One region of the Bartonella eidoli genome, then DNA from elsewhere that is predicted to be linked to it. Evidence: predicted binding sites of a transcription regulator. Region 1 holds the regulator's gene; the other holds the start of a gene.
The links. The regulator HrcA, encoded in region 1, represses chaperone genes, less so after heat shock. The targets are predictions, from matches to a motif close to GTTAGCACTCNCNNNNNGNGAGTGCTAAC.
Positions count from the first base shown of each region.

Region 2: a site for HrcA is predicted at 3,757-3,785, ahead of groES (co-chaperone GroES). Genes of this name have one in related genera too.

Region 1 covers NZ_JBAFWX010000001.1:158,620-165,792, forward strand. The annotation lists gene V5N68_RS00660 (M48 family metallopeptidase) at 1-288, shown strand, start outside; gene dapE (succinyl-diaminopimelate desuccinylase) at 516-1,688, shown strand; gene hemW (radical SAM family heme chaperone HemW) at 1,735-2,934, opposite strand; gene V5N68_RS00675 (non-canonical purine NTP pyrophosphatase) at 2,934-3,578, opposite strand; gene hrcA (heat-inducible transcriptional repressor HrcA) at 3,883-4,953, shown strand; gene grpE (nucleotide exchange factor GrpE) at 5,090-5,752, shown strand; gene thpR (RNA 2',3'-cyclic phosphodiesterase) at 5,863-6,405, opposite strand.
Region 2 covers NZ_JBAFWX010000003.1:83,695-90,867, reverse strand. The annotation lists gene V5N68_RS02925 (peroxiredoxin) at 1-373, opposite strand, end outside; gene V5N68_RS02920 (alpha-D-glucose phosphate-specific phosphoglucomutase) at 572-2,200, shown strand; gene fumC (class II fumarate hydratase) at 2,219-3,607, opposite strand; gene groES (co-chaperone GroES) at 3,834-4,130, shown strand; gene groL (chaperonin GroEL) at 4,190-5,833, shown strand; gene V5N68_RS02900 (NifU family protein) at 7,031-7,173, opposite strand, start outside.

The sequences.
Region 1 (7,173 bases):
CGCAAAGTTAAATCGATTTATTATAAAGATACAAAAAGTCGCTGGGGGTCTTGTTCAGTAGATGGTCGAATTTCTTTTTCTTGGCGTCTTGTTATGGCGCCAAAAGAGGTTTTGGAATATGTTGTTGTACATGAAGTAGCTCATCTTATTGAGATGAATCACGGACCAAGGTTCTGGGATATTTGCGAAAAACTTTATCCCAATAGTAAAGATTATCGTTTTTGGTTAAAGAAAAATGGTCATATGCTGCATGCTATTAATTTTAATTCATATAAATTGGAAGTATAAACAATATTTGAATGAGCAGTGTTTAAGGGAGCCTTTTACTTAATATTAGCATCATTTTTTTCTTTAAATGATGAGGGGACAATCATTAAAGTTTGAATTTTTAGTATGATTGTTTCTTTCTACACAATTTATTTTATTGGATGTTTTTTGTGTTTTTACTTTATATTTTTTGTAATTCAAATTAATAACTTCTCACAATTTTTGATTCACAGATTGGAAGAGCTCTTATGTCTGTCCTTACAGATCCTATTCCGCTATTACAGGCACTTATTCGTTGCCCTTCTGTTACACCTTATGAAGCAGGTTCCTTATCAACTTTGGAACAGTTTTTAAAAAGAATGGGATTTAATATTAATCGCCTTGTTTTTTCAGATGACAATACGCAAGATGTTGAAAATCTTTATGCAAAGATGGGAAAAGAGGGCCCTCACCTTATGTTTGCTGGTCATACTGATGTTGTACCGCCAGGTGAGCTTAAAAGTTGGACCTATCCTCCTTTTAAAGCCGTGATAAATCAAGGAAAGCTATATGGCCGTGGTGCTGTTGATATGAAGGGTGCGATTGCGTGCTTTATTGCGGCGTTAGCTCGGGTTCTTGAAAAACAAGTTATTAAAGGCATGATAAGTTTTTTGATCACTGGTGATGAAGAAGGTCCTGCTATTAATGGTACGGTGAAGCTTCTAAAGTGGGCGGAACAAAAAGGCGAAAAATGGACCGCAGCTCTTGTGGGAGAACCAACAAGTGTAAAAACCGTTGGTGATGTGATTAAAATTGGTCGCCGTGGATCGATTTCTGGTATCATTACAGTTAAAGGTCTCCAGGGTCATGTTGCTTTTCCTGAGCGAGCGGCTAATCCATTACCTTTAGCAAGTAAGCTTATTCAAGCGTTAACACAAACTGCGTTGGATCAAGGAACAGATAGCTTTCAACCCAGTAATTTGGAATTAACGACAATTGATACAGGTAATCCTGCAGTGAATGTTATTCCAATGCAAACGATAATTCGTTTTAACATACGCTATAACGATCTGTGGACAAAAGAAACACTTGTTAAGGAAATTGAAGGTCGCCTTGCTGCAGTACAATCAAACAATAACTGTGATCAATTACCTTATTATCAACTTGAATGGCTACAAAGTTTGGGTAGTGTTTTTTTGACCAAGAGTGATAAACTCGTTAAAACTTTGTCAAATGCTATTGTAAGTGTGACAGGAAATATACCAGAATGTTCAACTTCAGGGGGTACTTCTGATGCACGATTTATTAAGGATTATTGCCCAGTCGTTGAATTTGGTTTACCAGGAAAGACTATGCACATGGTGGATGAGTGTGTGGCTCTTGAGGAAATGGAAAGCCTCACGTCTATTTATGAACGCTTCATTGTTGATTTTTTTGCATAGGAAAATAATTTTTGTTGGATGACAGGCAACGAGGCTTGGGAAGGTTTTAGTTTGCTAATTGGTTAATGATGTAGTCAAGAAGGATGCGTCCTGTTTGTGTTGCTTTTAAGCGTTTGTTTCCTATCATTTCTACTAGCCCTTGTTGTTGTAAAGTAATAAGTTTTTCCATTGGTAGGCTATTGGAGTTTAATTTTTCATAACGTATAATATCTAAGCCTTCAGAAAGCCGTAAGCCCATAATGAGCATTTCACTGGCTTGTTGTTTTTTCGTTAGTTGTTCTGTTTCAATACAACCATGTCCTGTAGTTTCTACCAATTCAAGCCAATGTTCAGGATATTTTTCGTTTATCGTCACAGAACGCTTGTCGTTTTCTATTTGAGATGAGGATATTGTTGAAGGAGTATGAAAATTATTCAGTGGACGTTTAATAAAGCGCCCATGCGCCCCTGGGCCAAACCCTGCATATTCATGATAACGCCAATAAAGGAGATTATGAGCCGATTCAGCGCCAGGAGTTGCATGATTTGATATCTCATAGGCAGGAAGTCCATGCATAGTGGTTATTTCTTGGGTAAGGTGGTATAGGTTTGCTGCAAGCTCTGATGCTGGAAGGGTAAGTCTTCCTGCGGCATAAAGCCGTTTAAAGGCAGTTCCCTCTTCTATAGTTAATTGATAAAGGGAAAGATGATCTGCTGCTAAATCAATGGCTTGCAAGAGTTCACATTTCCATTGTTCAAGTGTTTGCTCAGGGCGAGCGTAAATTAAATCAAAGGACAAGCGTGGAAAGATTTTCCGTGCTAATGTAATAGCATCAAGAGCTTGTTGCACATCATGAAGACGACCAAGTTTTCGCAGTGCTTTGTCATTGAGTGCTTGCACTCCTAGAGACAAACGATTGACTCCTGCTGCACGGTATCCATGAAAACGTTTTGCTTCTACACTTGATGGATTGGCTTCTAGTGTGATTTCAGCTTTATTATCGACGGTCCATTTTTTTGCAATAGCTTGCAATAAATCATAGACAGTTTGAGGTGTCATAAGGGAGGGGGTTCCTCCGCCAATAAAAATACTTGTGATACGACGTGGACCTATTTTGCTATATTGGGTTTCCATTTCGCGTTCAAAAGCTTTTACGAAACGAGGCTGATCAACTCCATTGATTCGAACATGCGAATTAAAGTCACAATAAGGACATTTGGCTGTGCAAAAAGGCCAGTGAATATAAATACCGAAAGATTCATTCATTACAATGTTAGAAGATTTTCTGCTAAAAGTTTGAAAGCACGTGCGCGATGTGAGAGGGGTGTTTTATCATTAAGTTTCCAACCATGCTTTTGTTCCATTGACATTTCTCCAAAGGTTTTTTCGTATCCATCTGGTAGAAAAACAGGATCAAGGCCAAAACCTTCATCTCCGCATGGAGGCCAAACAAATGTGCCGTCGATACTGCCACGAAAATAGTCAGCATAACCATCAGGCCATGCAATGCAGATGACTGATATAAATCGACATTTACGTTGACTCTTTGTATAGGCTTTAACTTTTTGAAGTTCATCTTCTATTTTTTGCATAGCTTTTAAAAAATTACGTGTGCCGTTAGGTTCAACAGCCCAATCAGCTGTATAAACACCTGGTGCACCGTTTAATGCATCAACTTCCATACCAGAATCATCAGATAAAGCCGGCAGTCCTGTATTTTTTGCAGCTGAAAAGGCTTTTATATAGGCATTTTCTTCAAATGTTGTTCCTGTTTCTTTTGGTTCAAGCAGACCGATCTCCTTAGAAGATTGCGTTGTTAAACCAAATGGCGCAATCAATGTAGTAATCTCCCGCAATTTTCCGGCATTATGTGTGGCGATGACAAGTTTTTTTGTTATTATGCTTCTCATGTACATTTCTCCGGGAATAAAAAGAAGGAAGCTCTTTACTATAGTAAAAGCAAGCTTAAACGGCTCCATGATATGGGGCTTTCCAAATTTTACAAGACATAATCTCACTAATATTAGATTCCGATAAAATTTTTCGCATTTTATAAGAGCTATAATGAGTAAGATATATGAAATACCTTTCTTTTTGGTAGTGGCATTCTTTGTAAAAAATATGCTATATCTTTTTGTACTGTTTTAGATTATTTGACCAGAATCAAGCACAACTTATACAAAAAAGTATTTTTCAAGTAGTGAAATAATTGCGATGAAACATAAACCTATTGATGATGAATTAAAATATCTTGATAAGCGTTCTCGTGATATTTTTCGCCATATTGTTGAAGCGTACCTTAATGATGGGGAACCTGTAGGATCACGAAATCTTTCGCGGCTTTTACAACAAACATTATCACCTGCAACAATTCGTAATGTAATGAGTGATCTTGAACATCTTGGCTTAATTTATGCTCCTCATGTATCTGCAGGACGAATGCCAACACAATCAGGTTTGCGATTTTTTGTTGATACATTTATGGAAGCAGGTGATTTACCAACAGAAGAGCGCGAAAGTATTGAAAATCAAGTCAAGGAGGCTGGTCATACAAAGTCGGTGGAACATTTCCTCGTTCAAGCTAGCCAGGTTCTTTCAGATCTTTCACGTGGGGCCGGTTTGGTATTAGCAACAAAACATGAAGGGACATTGAAGCATATTGAATTTGTACGCCTTGATGGAGAGCACGCTCTTGCAGTTTTAGTAACACAACGAGGTGAGGTTGAAAATCGTATTGTTCATTTGCCTGAAGGTGTTACTCATGCACAATTAACAGAGGCAACAAATTTTCTCAATGCGCATATTCAAGGGCGCACATTGAGTGAAGCTAAAGGAGAGATTGCACGTTTATGTTCAGAAACACGGGCTGCTCTTGATCACTTATCTCATCATCTTGTTGAAACTGGCTTGGCTCTTTGGGGAGGGGAAGATGCTAATCATAAAATACATCTTATTGTTCGTGGACGGAGTAATTTGCTTGAAGATGTAAAGGCGAAAGAAGATTTAGAGCGATTACGACATTTGTTTGATGATCTCGAAACACGTGAAAGTATGGCACAGCTCCTTGATTTAACGGATGAAGGTTCGGGGGTTCGCATTTTTATTGGGTCAGAGAATAAGTTGTTTTCGCTTTCTGGTTCTTCTTTAGTTGTGGCTCCTTATTGTGATTCACAACAAAGAGTCATTGGTGCTTTAGGGGTTATTGGGCCAACACGGCTTAATTATGCAAGAATCGTGCCTATGGTTGATTATACAGCTCAGCTTGTGTCACAGTTGTTACGTTAACACAATCAAGCAGGCAAATGTTTTTATTATAACACTCATTATGTTAAGAATGTTAAGATGCCTAAATATACCTTGATTTTTGTCTGTAAAATTTCAATATCGAGAGTAACAAATCTTATGAAGGAATGGAATTTTTATGTCTGATGAAAAAAACAAATTTACTAATGCTTCATTTGAAAATTATGATTTAAAAGATTCAGCTGATGACAATACATTTAAACAGCCTGCAGATGAACTTTTAAATATGCATGAAGCAGAATCCAATACAGATATGGATGAGAAAAAAAATGAGTTTATTGATCCTTCGGTTGCTTTGCAAGATGAAAATAGAGAATTGAAAGATCAACTTTTGCGTCTTGCTGCAGATATGGAGAATCTCCGGCGTCGTACTGCACGCGATGTAGCTGATGCAAAGGCTTATTCTATCGCTAATTTTGCACGTGATATGTTATCTGTTTCTGATAATCTTAACCGCGCTTTGGAAGCTATTCCAGAAGGTGAGCGGGAGAATGATGTTGGTTTGAAAACATTAGCTGAAGGTGTTGAAATGACTGAGCGTGCAATGATGGCAGCATTAGAACGTCATGGGGTAAAAAAAATTAATCCAGAGGGACAAAAGTTTGATCCTCACTTTCATCAAGCAATGTTTGAAATTCCTAATGCTAATGTTCCGGATAACACCGTTCAGCAGGTTGTTCAAGCAGGCTATATTATTGGTGAGCGCGTATTACGTCCAGCGGTGGTTGGTGTCGCTAAAGGGGGAGCGAAAGAAACTTCTGTTGAGTCCGATCCAACATAGAGTATACTACACTACCCCTTTATGCTTTAGCATAAGATTATGATATTACTCACCTTTCATTTTTGAAGTGCTTTGTTGCAAAAAAATTTAAAGGGTGTTCTTACGCCCTTTTATGCTTGAAGTTTCCAACTTCCTTTTACAATATAGGGATCATCACTCATAGGAGAGGGAGATAACAATAAAACAAAATGATGAATCCAAAAAGGAGCAATAGAAAAATCTTCTCGAGCAGATAAGTAAGAAGAAAGATCTTCAGATTTAATATCGAGTAATCGTGCAATAGTAATATGCGGAGAAAATTGCCTTACATCAGGAGGTAATTTTAAGCGATTTCGTATGCATTGCATCTGTTTGTGTAAGAGGTCTAGAGTTTCACAAGAATTAATACGAACAACAAGGGAATGGGGGGTATTATCTTCTTGAGAAAATACTTTAAAGCCATTTGTGCGTAACTCAAAAGGGGGGAGCTCTATTGTATTAAAGGCACAGATAAGCTCATTTTCTACAGAGCTATCGACCTCACCGAAAAAAGACAAAGTAATGTGAAAATTTTCTGGATTAATCCACTGCGCTTTTGTTAGGCCATTTTGTAATGATATGAGAGATTCTGTTGTTTCTTTAGGAATTTGAACAGCACTAAACAGACGTAACATGATATTTCCTTATAGCTAAAAAGTTCTTCTGTGAGCATAAAAGCACTGTACCGTAGCCGGGTAAAAGTTACATTTATGGTTTCTAATTATAAACATAAGGCTTATTTCTCTTTTTTAAAAAAGCTCTTGCAATTCCGATTATGAGGTGGTCATTTTATTTACTAAAAGAATTGAAAGTATTTTAGTTCGTTAAAAGCCGTACATTCTCCTTCTATCAATATCAGACTATGAACATTAGGTTTGGTGAGATAGTGATTAGCAAATAATCGCATTTATTAGATATGATTGAAATAAATATCACCATTGCATAAACGCTATAACAGACGATACGGGTTTTGATCATTTTAGTACTAGGATATGAAACACTTGTTTTGTTAAGAGAAAAGGGAAAGGTTCAATTAGATAATTATAAAAAGTTTGTTATCTTATTTTATAAGGACAATGATAATGTTTAAAATTCATTATTTATTGAGCTGCTCATAAATGCATTGAAAATTTAGTTAGAACATTATTATCAGGTGAAGTTAGCAATGAACTTTTTATAATTGATAGTCGTGATGGTTTTTTCATCATTTCAATAATGACGCCTAAATTATACAAATTGTATAGAAGAATGTGTATGCAAATTTATCTATCCTAAATATTAAGATGACAGCTTATATATATTAAGGAGCGTTTTTATTTTAATTATAAGATCATAGTTATGTTATCATACATTAATATGTTTTGTTTCTTCTATTCTCAGTATTTTAGATAATGAAATACTAG
Region 2 (7,173 bases), on a different contig from region 1:
CGATATTGTCTTTTGCTACAAGCATTCCCATTTTGCGTGTAAATTCTCCTGAACCATCAGGGATGAGTTTTACTTTTTCTATGCCTTGTGCTTTCCCCCAAGCATTCATGACAAAAGTATCATTGACGGAAAGACAATAAATTTCATCAATACCAAGGTTTTTAAATTCATCATAAAGTTTTTCAAAATTAGGGAGCTGAAAGGTTGAGCAAGTAGGGGTAAAGGCTCCAGGAAGAGAAAAAAGGATAACCCGTTTCCCCTTAAAGTATGCGTTGCTATCAACATCTTGCCATCGATAAGGGTTATTTCCACCAATTGATTCATCACGTACGCGGGTGTGGAAAGTAACGTCGGGAACTTTTTTTCTCACCATGATTATGCTCCTGTATTTTCATGAAGTTTATATTTTTAAAATAAATCTTTTTGTTTAAAAGCGTGTTAGAGAGTGCAATTTAAACAACCATATTGCAATAAGTTTGCAAGTATTTCATTCTGGCGTCAAGTAAAATTAATGGTCGACTTTGCTTGATGTTTGCCATAAAGTTAAAGAGAGTAGTATGAAGGCGTTTTTATGACCATAACTACAGTTTTGACTACGGCTTTTGATGATCAAAAAATGGGAACGTCTGGTTTGCGTAAGAAAGTTTCTGTTTTTCAACAGCCTCATTATGTTGAAAATTTTATTCAATCTATTTTTAACAATATTGGATATGTTAAAGGGAAGCTATTTATTCTTGGCGGAGATGGACGTTATTTAAACCGTACACTCATCCAGATTGTATTAAAAATGGCGGCTGCTCATGGAGTAGCTTGTATTAAAGTGGGACGAGGGGGTATTTTATCGACACCTGCTGTTTCTCATCTTATTCGTAAATATCATGCACATGGTGGGATTATTCTTTCAGCAAGTCACAATCCTGGGGGGCCAGAGGGAGATTGTGGTATAAAATACAATGTTGCTAATGGAGGACCTGCTCCAAATTCTTTGTGTGAAGCTATTTTTACAACATCACGATGCCTGTTTTCTTACAAAACTATTGATGTGCCAGATATCGATTTAGACAACGAAGGTACAAAATTTATAGGATCTATGCGCGTTGATATTATTGATCCTGTAGCTAATTATGTGGCTTTAATGCAGGAGATTTTTGATTTTGAGCGCATTGCAAAGGCCGTTTCAGAAGGGCTAACTTTGCAATTTGATGCAATGCATGCTGTAACAGGGCCTTATGCACAGGAAATTTTCGAAAAATGTTTGGGTTTTTCTCAAGGAACTGTCGTAAATGCTGTTCCTTTACCCGATTTTGGAGGAAAAAATCCAGATCCAAATTTGGTTCATGCTAAGAGGCTTTATGATTTGTTGATGTCTGATCACGCACCTGATCTGGGTGCTGCATCCGATGGCGATGGGGATCGTAATCTCATTATTGGTCGTAAACAATTTATTACACCTTCTGATTCCTTAGCTATTATGGCTGAAAATGCTCATTTAATTAAAGGGTATAGGTGCGGTATTGCAGGGATTGCTCGTTCTATGCCTACGGGGCGTGCAGCTGATCTTGTTGCTGAAAAAAAAGGATTGAATCTTTTTGAAACCCCGACGGGATGGAAATTTTTTGGGTCGCTTTTAGATGCTGAAAAAATAACTTTCTGTGGTGAAGAAAGTTTTGGAACAGGGTCTAGTCATATCCGTGAAAAAGATGGGGTATGGGCTGTGTTATTTTGGTTAAATCTTTTAGCTGTAACTGGAAAAACAGTAGCGCAAATTGTTCAACAGCATTGGCGTACTTATGGGCGTTTTTACTATTCACGTCATGATTATGAAAATGTCGAAATACAGAAAGCATATATGCTTTTAGAGCAGTTGCGCGAAAATTTGCCGCAGGCAGGAACGACAGTTGCTGGTTTAAAAGTTGAAAAAGCAGATGATTTTATTTATTATGATCCAATTGATCAGAGTATCAGTCAACAGCAAGGAATACGCATTTTTTTTGATAATAATGCACGGTTAGTGGTGCGCTTGTCTGGGACAGGAACCGAAGGAGCTACCTTACGGCTTTATTTTGAGCAGTACGAAGGTGATGCATACAAACACGATCAAGACCCGCAAAAAGTCCTTCAACCTCTACAACAAGTGGCGCTGAAGTTGTTAAATATACCTCAACGATTGGGCCGCGAACGGCCCGACGTTATCACATAGAGTGTTTATGAGAGATATTTATTGTGGGTGGATCATCTTTCTAGGATCAACAAGCCGATCATAATCTTCTCCAGAAACGCCTGCTTTAATAGCTTCAGTCCGTAAAGTTGTATCATTCTTATGCGCTGCTTTAGCAATTTCAGCCGCTTTTTCATAGCCAATCTTTGGTGCCAGAGCGGTGACCAGCATGAGAGAGCGTTCCATGAGAGAATGGATATGAACCCGATTGGCCCGTAATCCCTGAATGCAATGCATATCAAAGGAGCGCATGCAATCACCAAGAAGATTAATTGATTGTAAAACATTATAGCCGATCACGGGCTTATAAACGTTCAGCTCAAAATGTCCCTGACTTGCAGCAAATGTTACACTGGTATGATTACCAAAGACCTGGCATGCAACCATTGTCATTGCTTCACATTGGGTAGGGTTCACTTTTCCTGGCATGATAGAAGAGCCTGGCTCATTTTCTGGGAGGCTTAATTCACCCAATCCTGAGCGTGGACCTGATCCCAAAAAACGAATGTCGTTAGCAATTTTGAAGAGATCAGCTGCCAGTGCATTTAAGCTTCCATGGAAGTGTGCAAGGGCTCCATGATTTGCAAGTGCTTCAAACTTGTTATGGGCAGTTTTAAAAGGAATTCCTGTCAGGGAACTAATCATTTCTGCAAATGCAACATCAAAACCTTGAGGGGCATTAAGTCCTGTTCCAACAGCTGTACCTCCCTGGGCAAGCATTTGAACATCAGAAAGGGCCAATTCAATGCGTTTACGGTTCGCTTGGAGTGCAGTTCTATAGCCTGAAAATTCTTGACCCAAAGTAAGAGGTGTTGCATCTTGCGTATGGGTACGGCCAATTTTAATGATATCTGTAAATTCTTCTTCTTTTTTTTCTAAAGTCGTAATGAGGGCATCAAGGATGGGCAATAAATGTTGATGTGTTTGGAGTGTGGTGGCGATGTGGAGGGCTGTAGGAAAGGAATCGTTCGACGATTGGCTCATATTGACATGGTCATTAGGATGCACAGGTGCTTTGCTGCCAAGCTTTCCTCCCAAAAGCATGCTGGCATGGTTAGCAATGACTTCATTGACATTCATATTGCTTTGTGTCCCTGAACCTGTTTGCCAAACAGAAAGTGGGAAATGTTTATCGAATGTACCTGAAAGAACATCATCAGCTGCAGAAATGATCGCTTTTCCTATGTTTTGTGGGAGTTTACCTTTTTCCATATTTACGAGAGCTGCCGCTTTTTTTACAAGGGTTAAAGCATAAATTATGGTAAGAGGTTGTTTTTCCGTGCCAATGTTAAAATTATGCAGAGAACGTTCAGTTTGTGCTCCCCAATAACGATCTTGACGTACTGAAATTGTTCCAAAGCTATCAGTTTCCTGACGTGTTTCAACCATGATAAAATCCTTTTATGTTCATTGGTTATCAAGTAGTAAATAACGCAAAATAGAAAGGCTAGGCAAGCCTTTGAAGCTTTTACTAAAGATTAAATTTTTTTGCTTAATCCTTGACATCGTTAAGCCACGATTTTATATTTCCAAATGGTGTTAGCACTCACACATAAAGATTGCTAACAAGGACTTAAGATTAATTCAATTATATTAAGTTTTAAGGATTTAAAAAATGAATAACATACAATTCCGCCCACTTCACGATCGTGTCGTTGTTCGCAGGGTTGAATCTGAAAATAAGACTTCCGGTGGGATTATTATCCCCGACACAGCGAAGGAAAAGCCACAAGAAGGTGAGATTCTTGCTGTTGGTAATGGCGTTCTCGATGATAACGGAAAGCGCGTTCCTTTAGAGGTTAAAACAGGGGATCGTATCTTGTTTGGAAAATGGTCTGGAACCGAAGTGAAAATTAATGGTGAAGACCTCTTAATCATGAAAGAATCTGACATTATGGGAATTTTAGGCTAAATTTGCCTTTCAATTTTTTCATTATGTACTATTTTGATACAACTCCAAGGAGAAGTTAGATGGCTGCTAAAGAAGTCAAATTTGGCCGTGAAGCGCGTGAGCGTTTGTTGCGCGGTGTTGATATCCTTGCTAACGCTGTTAAGGTAACGCTCGGCCCTAAAGGTCGCAATGTGGTAATTGATAAGTCATTTGGTGCGCCTCGCATTACAAAAGATGGTGTATCTGTTGCAAAAGAAATTGAATTAGAAGACAAGTTCGAGAATATGGGTGCGCAAATGTTGCGCGAAGTTGCTTCTAAAACAAACGATATTGCTGGTGATGGAACAACAACTGCGACTGTTTTGGGACAAGCTATTGTGCAAGAAGGGGTGAAGGCCGTTGCTGCTGGTATGAATCCAATGGATCTTAAACGTGGGATTGATGCTGCTGTTGATGAAGTCGTGGCTAGCCTTTTCAAAAAAGCAAAAAAAATCCAAACTTCAGAAGAAATTGCACAAGTAGGAACAATTTCTGCTAATGGTGCTGCAGAAATCGGTAAAATGATTGCTAATGCCATGGAAAAAGTTGGTAATGAAGGTGTTATCACTGTGGAAGAAGCAAAAACTGCTGAAACGGAGTTGGAAGTCGTTGAAGGAATGCAGTTTGATCGTGGATATCTCTCCCCGTATTTTGTAACAAATGCTGACAAAATGGTAGCTGATCTCGATGATCCTTACATTCTTATTCATGAAAAGAAATTGTCCAACTTGCAATCACTTCTCCCAGTGCTGGAAGCTGTGGTTCAATCCGGAAAGCCACTTCTCATTATCGCTGAAGATGTAGAAGGTGAAGCTTTGGCAACGCTGGTTGTGAACAAGTTGCGTGGTGGTTTAAAAATTGCTGCTGTAAAAGCACCAGGATTTGGTGATCGCCGTAAAGCAATGCTTGAAGATATTGCAATTTTGACATCAGGTCAGGTTATCTCTGAAGATGTTGGCATTAAATTGGAAAATGTCACTTTAGATATGCTTGGTCGTGCAAAGAAAGTAAATATCTCTAAAGAAAGTACGACAATTATTGATGGGGCTGGACGTAAATCTGAAATCGATGCTCGTGTAAGCCAGATCAAAATGCAGATCGAAGAAACAACTTCTGACTATGATCGTGAGAAATTACAGGAAAGACTTGCTAAGCTTGCCGGTGGTGTTGCGGTTATCCGTGTGGGCGGAGCAACAGAAGTTGAAGTGAAGGAAAAGAAAGACCGTGTTGATGATGCATTGAATGCAACACGTGCTGCTGTGGAAGAAGGTATTGTTGCTGGTGGTGGAACAGCGTTGTTGCGTGCTGCAAATGCGTTGACTGTCAAAGGAAGCAATGCTGATCAAGAGGCTGGTATTAATATTGTTCGCCGTGCGTTGCAGGCACCAGCACGTCAAATTGCTACCAATGCAGGTGAAGAAGCTGCAATTATTGTAGGAAAAGTGCTTGAAAATAGTTCTGATACATTTGGTTACAATACTGCAACAAGTCAATTTGGTGATTTGATTTCTTTTGGAATTGTTGATCCAGTGAAGGTTGTACGTTCTGCTCTTCAGAATGCTGCATCAATTGCTAGCCTTCTCATTACAACAGAAGCTATGGTGGCTGAAGTTCCGAAGAAAGATGCGCCAATGCCTCCAATGCCTGGCGGTGGAATGGGTGGTATGGGCGGAATGGATTTCTAAGACCCATTGTAATAATGATAAAAGAGAACGGGCTGAAATGGCCCGTTTTTTTTATAAAAATATTATTGTGTGTCTGTAAAATTTATATCTTACAGGTATGAAAGCCATTCGTTATTGGATAAGAGATTTAAAGCGCTTTACTCTATAAATATTGTTGCTTCTCATTTATTGAGCTCAATAAGTATTTTTATAGGGACACTTTACAAAAATGGTTTGGTTGAAAAATATATTATTTGAGAAATAGATAATAAAATTTTTTCTCTATGGCTGCTTATATCGAAGATTTCTTTAGAAAAAAGAGATATGTGGGACAGCTCCATTCTGCTGGCCTTGTATGATAGAAAGATCAAGATATATATTGTCCATGAATGGGTTGTTATCACTATGAGTAGATAAAAAAGAAAAAATCACACTTTCTTCAAATAGCTTGATAACGGAAATGATTATATGTGATGAAGAGAGATAAAATTTTCAAATGAGCTTGTGAACTTGTTGTATAAGCTTATGGGTAAGCTCTTTGTAAGAGTGGTTTTCAATATAAAAAATACTCACTTTATGAATAGAAATTTATAACTTTATAATATTGAGCACAATCTCTTCAGGATTGATTTCTTATCTTAAAATAAGCCTAGAAATTTTAGTTCTTGATGGGGCGTAAAAGGTTTTCTTTTGCGCAGAGAAAAATTACAAAGTAATCAATTGATGGAGATAACAGTTCTTTTTTACGTCATTGAGAAAGATCGTATCAGAGGAGTATTGTTGGGCTGATGTATTGAAATATAATGCTCTATAAAGGCTGTTTATTAGAAAATAGATTGTTGTGAGCATCTCTTTTCCATGTCCATTGAGAAAGGTCGTATCAGAGGAGTATTGTTGAGCCGATGTACCGAAATATAATGCTCTATAAAGGCTGTTTTGTTAGAAAATAGATTGTTGTGAGCATCTCTTTTCCACGTCCATTGAGAAAGATCGTATCAGAGGAGTATTGTTGGGCTGATGTATCGAAATATAATGCTCTATAAAGGCTGTTTTGTTAGAAAATAGATTGTTGTAAGCATCTCTTTTCCATGTCCATTGAGAAAGATCGTATCAGAGGAGTATTGTTGAGCCGATGTACCGAAATATTATGCTTCATAAAAGCTTTTTTCGTTAGAAAATAGATTGTTGTAAGCATCTTATAAAATTTGTCTCTTTTATTTATTGTGGCATCGCTTCAACACCTAGAACTTCTGGGATGAAATGCCGTAAAAGATTTTCAATACCATATTTAAGTGTTGCAGTTGAAGAAGGACATCCAGCGCAAGCACCTCTCATGTTGAGATAGACAATGCCATTTTCAA